2 regions of the Cohaesibacter marisflavi genome follow, and region 2 is predicted to be linked to the other one. Evidence: riboswitches for the same ligand, from Rfam matches in the RefSeq annotation. Region 2 holds a riboswitch; the other holds the start of a gene.
The links. A riboswitch is a leader RNA that binds a small molecule or an ion and turns the genes downstream of it on or off. The one in region 2 is predicted to bind cobalamin.
Positions count from the first base shown of each region.

Region 1 (4,795 bases), 2.0 Mb from region 2:
CATTGTTATCGCGGTGGCTATCGTTGTTTTCACCCTTTTGCAGTTTCCCGGATTGTCGCAGGACCGCATGGCGCATTTCAAAGCCGAAGGCTTGGGAGCCATCATCGGCTTTCAGGAAAGCATGGCGGACAACGCCTACAAAGCCCTGTCCAGTGATGAAAATCTTGTCGCTCTGGTCAACTATTACAATGACTATAAACGCGCCAAGCTGAATGCGAGCGGGGCGGCTGGGTCAAAGGCTGTCAATGATGCGTTTAAAAAGCGCAATGCAGACTTTTACCCTCTTGTGAGACCCCCGAAAGGAGATCAGGACGCCAAGGCCGGCGGTCTAGCGCTTAAAAGGCTGGTCAATGCGCGCAAGTCATTGCGGCGGGAAATGAAGGAAGAACGTATTACGAGGTCTTTCCTCGGTGCTATCGGGCGGTCAATGGAATCTGTGACACAGTTTGCCGGCTTCGACTGGAAGATCAATGTAGCGCTCCTGTCCTCTTTTGCTGCGCGTGAAAGTTCGGTTGCCACACTTGGTGTGCTCTTTCAGCAAGATGAAGATCAGAATGCCTCTCTGGAACAGCGCATGGGGCAGGAGACCAAGGCGGGAGGGGCAACGGCTTTGCTGGCTGCCTCGATGATCCTGTTCTTTGCCCTCTATCCCCCCTGTCTTGCAACGACCGTCATGGTGAGGGTCCAGACCGGATCTTATTTATGGATGCTGTTCTCAATTCTGTTTCCCACCGTGTTGGGGCTGACGGTTTCAAGCCTTGTTTTCACACTGGGGACATGGATGAACATCTCCGGTATCCAGATGATGACAGGAATATATCTTGCCGCTCTTGCTTTGTTGATTCTGGTGGGCGTTTTGGGAGAAAGGCGAGACGCTCGCTTTGATCGCAAATCGGTCATTCAGACAGGAGCAGGATGATGCAGGAACAGACGGAGGGCGCAGCTTCCCGACTACTGGAAAGCACCGATATTTTTTCATGGGACGCTCTGCTGCTTGGCCTTTGTGTGGTTGCAGCCATCGCATATCTCTATGTCAAACTCTGGCGAAAACGCGGGGTATGTGATGGATGCCCTTCCAACTCCGGCAATGGATGTCCTTCCTGTTCCGCAAGGCCAGTCATCTTCAACACCGATCCTCTTCCCACAAATAGTGAGAGGAACGAGAAAGACGATCCTTGACCTTTATTATTGATGGCTTGTGCGGTGAGGAGAGACTGCGCTGATCTGTCAATTGACAGGTCAAGGCAATTGCAACAGAAATTGGATGTCGGTTTCCAAAAGGAATGAAAAGGGAATCCGGTGCGTGCAAGACGTTTGCCTTGTCGTGAATCCGGAGCTGCCCCCGCAACTGTAAACAGAGAATGCTTTTCTCTTTTGCCACTGGTTTGAGCCGGGAAGGTAGAAAAGCATATTGACCTGTGAGCCAGGAGACCTGCCGACATGCCACTCATTCAGATCTGGGCGGGGTGCTCCAGAAGGAAGGTCTTTTTTGTATTCCTTTTTTCAAACTGGTGTCGTTTTTGGCTTGCTTGCTGCCAAGGACTGCTTGCTGTGCGCTCGCACCACGCCGTGGCCAAAGGCTTTGGTCCACTTTGGGATCTGCGTGAATTTTCTTCCCTCCATTCCTTGAAAATGGCCATGTTATGAAAATTCGATATCTATTTGCTTGCGCCTTGGCGCTTATGTCTTTCAGTCTTCCTGCTTCTGCACGTATCGTCAAAGATACCTTGGGGGTCGTGCATGATATTCCAGACAAAGTAGATCATGTGATCTGCTCCGGCGCAGGCTGCTTGCGGCTTCTCACTTATCTCGGCGTTGAAGATCGTGTTGTCGGGGTCGACGGAATGGAGAAACGGAAATCGCCTTTTGACTCGCGTCCCTACGCACTGGTGACCCCAGCCTATAAGAGCTTGCCTCTTTTCGGGCAACATCTGGGACGGGACAATCCGGAGCTGATCATGGCGCTCGATCCTGCTCCTCAGGTCATCTTCAAGACCGTTGGCTCTTCTGGGCTGAAACCGGAAGTGCTCCAGCAGAAGACGCATATTCCCGTGATTGCCGTGGAATATGGCGATCTTGATAGTCAGAGTGAGCAATTCTATCAGGCACTGGAAATTATGGGAGACTCGCTCGACCGCAAAGAGAGAGCGGCCGAACTGGTCTCCTTCTTTAAGGACACAAGATCCGATCTTGAGGCGCGGGCCTCTGCGTCTGAGAAGGAAGCTCCGAGCATCTATGTCGGGGGCATCTCCTACCGCGGGTCGCGCGGGCTTGCATCCACCGATCCGGTTTATGCGCCCTTTGCTGCTCTGGGGCTTCAAAATCTTGCCGCATCCAAGGCGAAAGCGAGTGGGGGGCACGCCACCACCATTGCAAAGGAAAAGCTGATCGAATGGGATCCGGAGATCATTCTGCTTGATCTTGCAACCCTACAGCTTGGTCCCGATGCCGGTGGGCAGGCTGAACTGATGAATGATCCTGCCTATCAAATTCTCTCCGCCAGAGAGAAGGGGCAGGTTTGGGGCACACTGCCTTATGCGCTTTATACCAAGAATTATGGCTCCATTCTTGCTGATGCTTATTTTCTCGGCAAGCTGGTCTATCCAGATAGCTTCGCGGACATCGATCCTGTCTCTAAGGCGGATGAGATATACAGCTTCCTGTTCGGTAAGCCTGTGTTTGACGAAATGAATCGCATATTCGATGACCTGGTTTTCCGTCAGGTGCCAGTCCAATGATGCTGAAGGCCTGTGATACCAACTTGGGTGGCTATGCCCTTTATATTCGTCGCAAGGCTTTGGTGATTGCCGTTCTATTGTTGGCGCTCGTGCCTGCGCTGATTGCGGCCCTCTCTTTGGGGGCGGCAGCAGTGCCAATCAAAGATGTGGTCTTGTCCCTTATCGGGGCTGACGCCCCGCGTCGAAGCGACATCATTGTCTGGAGCATTCGGCTGCCGCAGGCTGTGGCGGCCATGCTTGCCGGAGCTGGATTGGCTGTGTCCGGCGCTGCCATGCAGTCGGTACTGCGCAACCCGCTTGGCTCTCCCTTCACTCTGGGCATTTCTCACGCAGCGGCCTTCGGGGCCGCTCTGAGCGTTATGGCCGTCGGGGCCATGGAGATCCCGTCGGCGGAGGGAGGCGCGGTTGCAGTTTATAATCCGGTTGCCGTTACGCTATCTGCCTTCGGTTTCAGCCTGCTTGCAGCGGCACTCATCACTCTGATTGCTCGGGTGAGGGGGGCGTCACCCGAGGTCATGGTGCTGACGGGGGTGGCTCTGGGCTCGCTCTTTACGGCGGGCACCATGTTCCTGCAATTCTTTGCAGATGATGTGCAATTGGCAGCCATGGTCTTTTGGACCTTTGGCGACACGGCCCGTGCCACCTGGCGAGACATCGGATTGATAGCCGCTGTCACTTTACCGATCTCAATCTATTTTATCGCGCAATGCTGGAACTATAATGCCATTGATGCCGGTGATGAGACCGCGCAAGGGCTGGGTGTGAGAGTGGAACGCTTGCGCCTTCTCAGCATGTTTGCTGCCTCCCTTCTGACCGCAGTGTCGATATCGTTTCTCGGTATCATCGGCTTTGTCGGTCTCGTGGTGCCTCATATGGTGCGCAGGGTCATCGGAGCGGATCATCGCTTTCTTTTGCCCGCCAGCCTGATTGGCGGAGCGCTCTTGTTGCTGGTTGCCGATACGGCTGCGCGTTTGGTGCTGTCGCCCAATGTTCTGCCGGTGTCTGTGTTGACTTCTTTTCTCGGCGTGCCGGTGTTTCTGTGGCTCATTTTACGCGGAGGACGACACTGATGCTCGACGTTCAGGATCTCCATTTTGCCTATCGCAACAGAGCCATTCTCAATGACATCGCCTTTGACCTCAAACCCGGCCGCATTCTTGTCATTCTCGGTCCCAATGGCGTGGGCAAGACGACCTTGCTCAAGTGCCTTAATGCAATCCAGAAACCGAAAGGTGGAAGCGTTTTGCTCGATAGCGAGAACCTGCTTTGCCTGACGCCGCCACAATTGGCCGCAAAGGTGGGCTATGTGGCGCAGAAATCGCAAACTGCCCGTCTCACGGTGTTTGATGCCGTGCTGATGGGGCGCAAGCCGCATATGGGCTGGCGCGTGAAGGATCATGATCTCGCTATGGTGGGAGAGATCATTGCGCGTCTGGGCCTTGAGGCGCTGAGTTTACGCTATCTCGATGAGCTTTCAGGGGGAGAGTTGCAAAAGGTCTCAATCGCCAGAGCCTTTGTTCAGCAACCGCGCCTGCTGTTGCTAGACGAGCCAACCAGCGCGCTTGATATGCGCAATCAGTTTGAGCTCTTGTCGCTCCTGTTTTCTGTTGTGAGAGAGCGCAAAACGGCCACCGTTGTAACAATGCATGATCTCAACACGGCCCTTCGCTTTGCGGATGAATTCCTGCTTCTCAAAGACGGGCGCGTTCTGGCGCGCGGGGCCGTCGAGGAGATTTCTCCAAAGCTCATCGAGGCGACCTACGATATCCCGGTTAGCATTCACACCATCGATGGTGCTCCCGTCGTCGTGCCAAAACCGACAGAAACCCCTACAGCCACAAGGCCAACCATTTTGGCTGAGTGACGCCGTTATGTGAAAGTTTGATGGAAAGAAAGGAAGAGAACCATGTCAGAACAGCTCCCCCCATTCACCCTGCAACCGATTGGCAAAATATGGACCGGCTTCAAAAGTCGCGAAGAATGCCCGCGCAACAGCCGCTTTAACGAGAGTGAAAGCGTGATCGAGGTCGATCCTGCTTTTGCCGATGCCTTTCTGG
Region 1 is NZ_OY762534.1:2,575,515-2,580,309, reverse strand. It holds gene feoB (ferrous iron transport protein B) at 1-919, shown strand, start outside; gene ACKPCT_RS12755 (hypothetical protein) at 916-1,179, shown strand; cobalamin riboswitch at 1,252-1,454, shown strand; gene ACKPCT_RS12750 (ABC transporter substrate-binding protein) at 1,683-2,738, shown strand; gene ACKPCT_RS12745 (FecCD family ABC transporter permease) at 2,735-3,808, shown strand; gene ACKPCT_RS12740 (ABC transporter ATP-binding protein) at 3,808-4,602, shown strand; gene tsaA (tRNA (N6-threonylcarbamoyladenosine(37)-N6)-methyltransferase TrmO) at 4,645-4,795, shown strand, end outside.
Region 1: linked by a shared signal. The riboswitch ahead of ACKPCT_RS12750 (ABC transporter substrate-binding protein) and the one ahead of ACKPCT_RS03785 (TonB-dependent receptor plug domain-containing protein) in region 2 are both predicted to bind cobalamin.

Region 2 (4,795 bases):
AACCTTCGGCTTCAAGGGCACGAAGAAGAGGCTCGGCGAGGCCGAGGTCATTGAAATTTGTCAAAAAGATCTGTCCATATGCCATTGCTTGGTCGCGCATGAATGCAGCGAGCAATGACGTTCGTCTTGTCAAAAGGGGGAAGCTTGCGCAGAAAAGCTGCCTATGGGGTCTGAACTTCAAAGAGTTCGTCCCGGCAACAATCATCACGATTGTTAGCAAGAAATCTTGCTCCGCTGATATTGCGACTATCGTCCACGCTCGGGCAAGAAATGGCTATGTACAGCAAAAAAAGCAAAGGTTCAAGTGATTTCGTATCGCTAGCATTTTTCGTTGCGGGCCGGTTTCTCAGAAATGGTGCCTGAGGGCTTCCACCACAACTCGGAATGCGGCGGTCTGTTGGCGGCGGCTGGGATAGTAGAGATGATAGCCTGCAAAGGGTTCCGACCAATCCTGCAGTACTTCTACGAGCGTGCCGTTCTGCAGGTGGGGCTCAACCTGGCAAAGTGGCATTTGTGCCAGTCCGTAGCCATCAAGGGTGGCTTGCAGAATCTGCCCCACGCTGTTGAAGACCAATTGCCCCTCCACTCGAATGCGAAATTCCTGACCATTTTCGCTGAATTCCCAGGCGAAAAGGCCGCCGTGTGTCGGTAGGCGCAGGTTGATGCATATATGTCTGGTGAGATCGTGAGGACGAGTGGGCTTTTGATGGGTGTCCAGATAGCGCGGCGCGGCAACAACGGTCATGCGCATTTCCGGTGCTATGGGAACGGCAATCATGTCCGAGGCGATGAGCTCGCCCAGTCGCACGCCAGCATCAAACCGTTCGGCCACAATGTCTGTCAGGCCATAGTCGGTCATCAGTTCAACGGTGATTTCGGGATAGTCGTCGAGCACCTTTTTCAGCTTGGGCCAGAGTACCTGCTCGATGGCAATTTCATCGGCCGTGATGCGAACGGTGCCTGCCGGCTTCTCGCGCAGAGAGCTCACTTCTGCAAGCAGCATATCCATTTCGTCATACATGGGGGCGAGACGCGCCAGAAGCTTGTCGCCAGCCTCGGTGCGGGTGACGCTGCGGGTGGAGCGTGTCAGAAGGCGCACGCCGAGCTGTTCCTCCAGCCCTCGGATCGTCTGGCTGACAGCAGAAGGTGATACGCCGAGTTTGGCTGCCGCGCGGGTGAAGTTTCCCTCCCGATCAACTGCGAGAAAAACCGACAGATCGTCATAGCTTGGCTTGGCCATTGATTAGCTCCACTTAATACTGAATTTCGTTTTTAACAGCTACAGCGAAAAATCACCATCCTCTATATTGGCGGCAAGATTGGAAAGGCCGGTCGATGACGCACCTGTTCACGCGGTATCGATTGGCTCGTTTCACTGATGTGACTTTGAGATCCTGAAGGGAAAAAACTATGGCAAAAGAAGAAGAAGAGCTTTCTCCGGCCCGCAAGGCATTTGGCGATATTGCTCCTGCACTGGCCGGATATTCTGATGATGTGCTGTTTGGTGATGTCTGGGAGCGGCCCGGTCTTTCACCGCGAGATCGCAGCCTGATTACAATTGCGAGCCTTATTTCCCTTTATCGCGTCAATGAGCTGCCATTTCATCTCAACAAGGCAATGGAAAACGGCATCAGCAAAGAGGAAATCGTCGAGGTGATTACGCATCTGGCCTTCTATTCGGGCTGGCCAACTGCGAACACGGCCCTGCCGATAGCACGTGAAGTCTTTGCAAACGCTGATAGCAAATAGCCGATGATTGCGGCCCTGATACATGGCACTTGGGCCGGTTCTGAACAAATTCAATAATGACAAGGAAAGACCAATGAAAATCTTTCGCGATGGTATCGATACCTTCAAAGGGCCCGCCGAGTGGTTCACTGGTGATGTATATGTTGACTTCATGGGGGCTCCGGATGGCACGCGTGTGAATGCCGCGAATGTGCATTTCACACCGGGCGCGCGCACTCACTGGCATAGCCACAATCTCGGCCAGCTTATCTATGTGACTGAAGGGGAAGGCCGCTGCCAGAAAGAAGGTGGACCGGTTGAAGTTCTGCTGCCGGGGACTGCTGTTTTCTTTGAACCCCATGAGTTGCATTGGCATGGGGCTGCGCCTAACCGCTTCATGGTTCATGTGGCCATGCAGGCTCCCGATGAGTCGGCTGATGCCAATGTCTGGGGCGATCCCGTTACAGATGAGCAATATGAGGGCTGAGCCCGTTTGATATCGGGGCAAGCATATCAAACAGTGGCTGAAAGCCGGGAGCGTTGATCGCTTCCGGCTTTTTACGTATGTGACTGATTTGTTATAAATGCATGGGAAGTTAGTGGTAATTTCTGCACCAGTTATGCACCGAGAAATGGCTCTCACAAGACGGTATGTATTCTGATATCTATAGATAATTCAATGTTTTATCTATGGAAAGTGATTGCTGTCTTCCTTTTGCGGTCTGCTTGCGTTGACGCAGCAATACTTTTTTTACATATTACGCCCCGAGACGAAGGTTCCGACGATCCATTCGGATGAAAAGGGAACACGGTGAGACGATTTCGTCGAGACCGTGGCTGCCCCCGCAACTGTGAGCGGTAAGCTGATATTTGAAGATCCACTGACTGGCCTTAGCCGTTGGGAAGGGGAATATTCAGCGAAGACCCGCGTAGCCAGGAGACCTGCCCTTGTCTGTCACCCGACCTTTGATACGGGGTGTGTCAGGGTGCGGCCTTTCCGTTGAGGTGACATCACAAAAACCAGATCTGTTTGCCTGCTCTTTCAGAGGCTGCTTGTGCGCATGCTGAAATGAAGGGCTGGTTGGCAGAATAAATATGGATGCTCCGAGCGCGAAATTTTGCGTTGGGGTGTTGTTGGGAGTTTATCAATGTCAGGAAAAGCGGGTGTCACCAGCCTGATTGCCCTGGGTTTGCTTGCAAGCACAAGCGCCTATGCGGAAGAGTTCAACCTTGATGAAGTTGTGGTTAGTGCAGGGCTGATCCCGGTTGACGAAGAAAAGGTAGGCCGGGCTTACACCGTCGTTACCAGTGAGCAGCTTGAACGGAACCAGACAAAATATGTTGCCGATGCTTTGAGAAGCGTTCCGGGTGTGATTGTCAATCGGACCGGTTCCTATGGCGGTTTGACAAATATCCGTATCCGTGGATCGCAGACCAACCATGTGCTTGTTCTGATCGACGACATCGAAGCTACCGAGAATGCCAACGGGTCTTTTGACTTTGGTGGGCTTCAGGTTTCTGATATCGAGCGCATTGAAGTCTTGCGCGGACCGCAGAGCGCGCTTTATGGCTCCGATGCGATTGCCGGTGTGGTTCATATCATCACCAAGTCCGGCAAACGGGACGGCAACCATGCCTCTATCAAAACCGAAACCGGCACTGATGGCACGGCCCTCGTCGATCTGGGGCTCTCTGGAGGTCAGGAGCGCTTCGATTATGCCTTTTCCGGCGCCTTCAGAAGAACGGACGGGTTCAACGTTTCCGATGATGGCTCCGAAGATGATGGGGATCGCAACCTCACACTCAATGGACGCTTGAATGTCGATTTGACCGATGATCTGAGCTTCAATGGGTCCATGCGCTACACGGATCGCAACTCGGACGTGGACAATACAAGCTATACCACAGGTAAAGCGACTGATGCTGCGGGCCTTTACAGCAAGACGCGTGAATTCTACACCGGTGGTGGTCTGACCCTGTCATCAATGGACGGCCAGTTGGTGCAGAAGGTCAAGGCCGAATATACCAACGTGGAAAGCAAGCAGAATTCCGGCGGCCTGTATCTGGCAAAAACTGAACGGACCCATCTTGGTTATCAGGGTACCTACTTCTTCGATACGCCTAGCTTTGCCGCTGCCAAACACAGTGTTACGGGCGCTTCCGAATGGGAGTATGAAAGCTTTGAAGATGGCTATCTGAATAACGGTACGCAGGAGCGTAATCTTTATGGCTTCGTTGGTGAATATCAGGGCCAATATTGGGACAAACTGTTCCTGAACGGGTCTGTCCGATATGATGTCAATGATGATTTCGAAGACGCTGTTACCTACAGCGCTAGCGCTGCCTATCAGATCGATCAGACCAATACACGCTTGCATGCGTCATTTGGCAAAGGTGTCAAGAACCCGAGCTTCTATGACCAGTTCGGTAGCTACACCACCTTTATCGGTAACCCCAATCTGAAGCCCGAGAGCAGCATCGGCTGGGACTTCGGCATCAAGCAATCAATGTTTGATGATCGCTTTGCTGTTGACGTGACCTATTTCAGCCAGACCTTGACGGATGCGATCATCAGCTGTGGCGCAGGGGCTGTAACGAGCCTGTGCAACTCGAGCGATGAAACCGAAAAGCAGGGTATCGAAGTGGCCGCAGATCTTGCCGTGACGGATACCTTGCATGTGAAGGCCTCCTACACCTATCTTGATGTGGAATCGGGCGCAACGATCATTCGTGCTCCTGAGCATCAGGGATCGGTTCAGATCACCAAATCCTTCCTTGATGGCAAGGCGCATATCTTTGCTGATGCGATCTTCAACGGCGATATGACGGATAATGTGTGGACGATCAATCCATCAGGTTGGTACGTTTCCTCGCCGGTAACCCTTGCCGACTATGCTGTGGTCAATGTCGGGGCGGATTACCAGATCAACGATCATGCACAGATCTATGGACGCGTTGAGAACCTGTTCGATGCGGACTATGAAGAAGTCTATGGCTATAACACGGCCGGTATCACCGGTTATGTTGGTCTGAAGGCCGATTTCTGATCCTGCTTTAACGCAAAAAG
Region 2 is NZ_OY762534.1:552,593-557,387, forward strand. It holds gene ACKPCT_RS03765 (DEAD/DEAH box helicase) at 1-64, opposite strand, end outside; gene ACKPCT_RS03770 (LysR family transcriptional regulator) at 347-1,240, opposite strand; gene ACKPCT_RS03775 (carboxymuconolactone decarboxylase family protein) at 1,411-1,749, shown strand; gene ACKPCT_RS03780 ((R)-mandelonitrile lyase) at 1,823-2,215, shown strand; cobalamin riboswitch at 2,486-2,692, shown strand; gene ACKPCT_RS03785 (TonB-dependent receptor plug domain-containing protein) at 2,877-4,775, shown strand.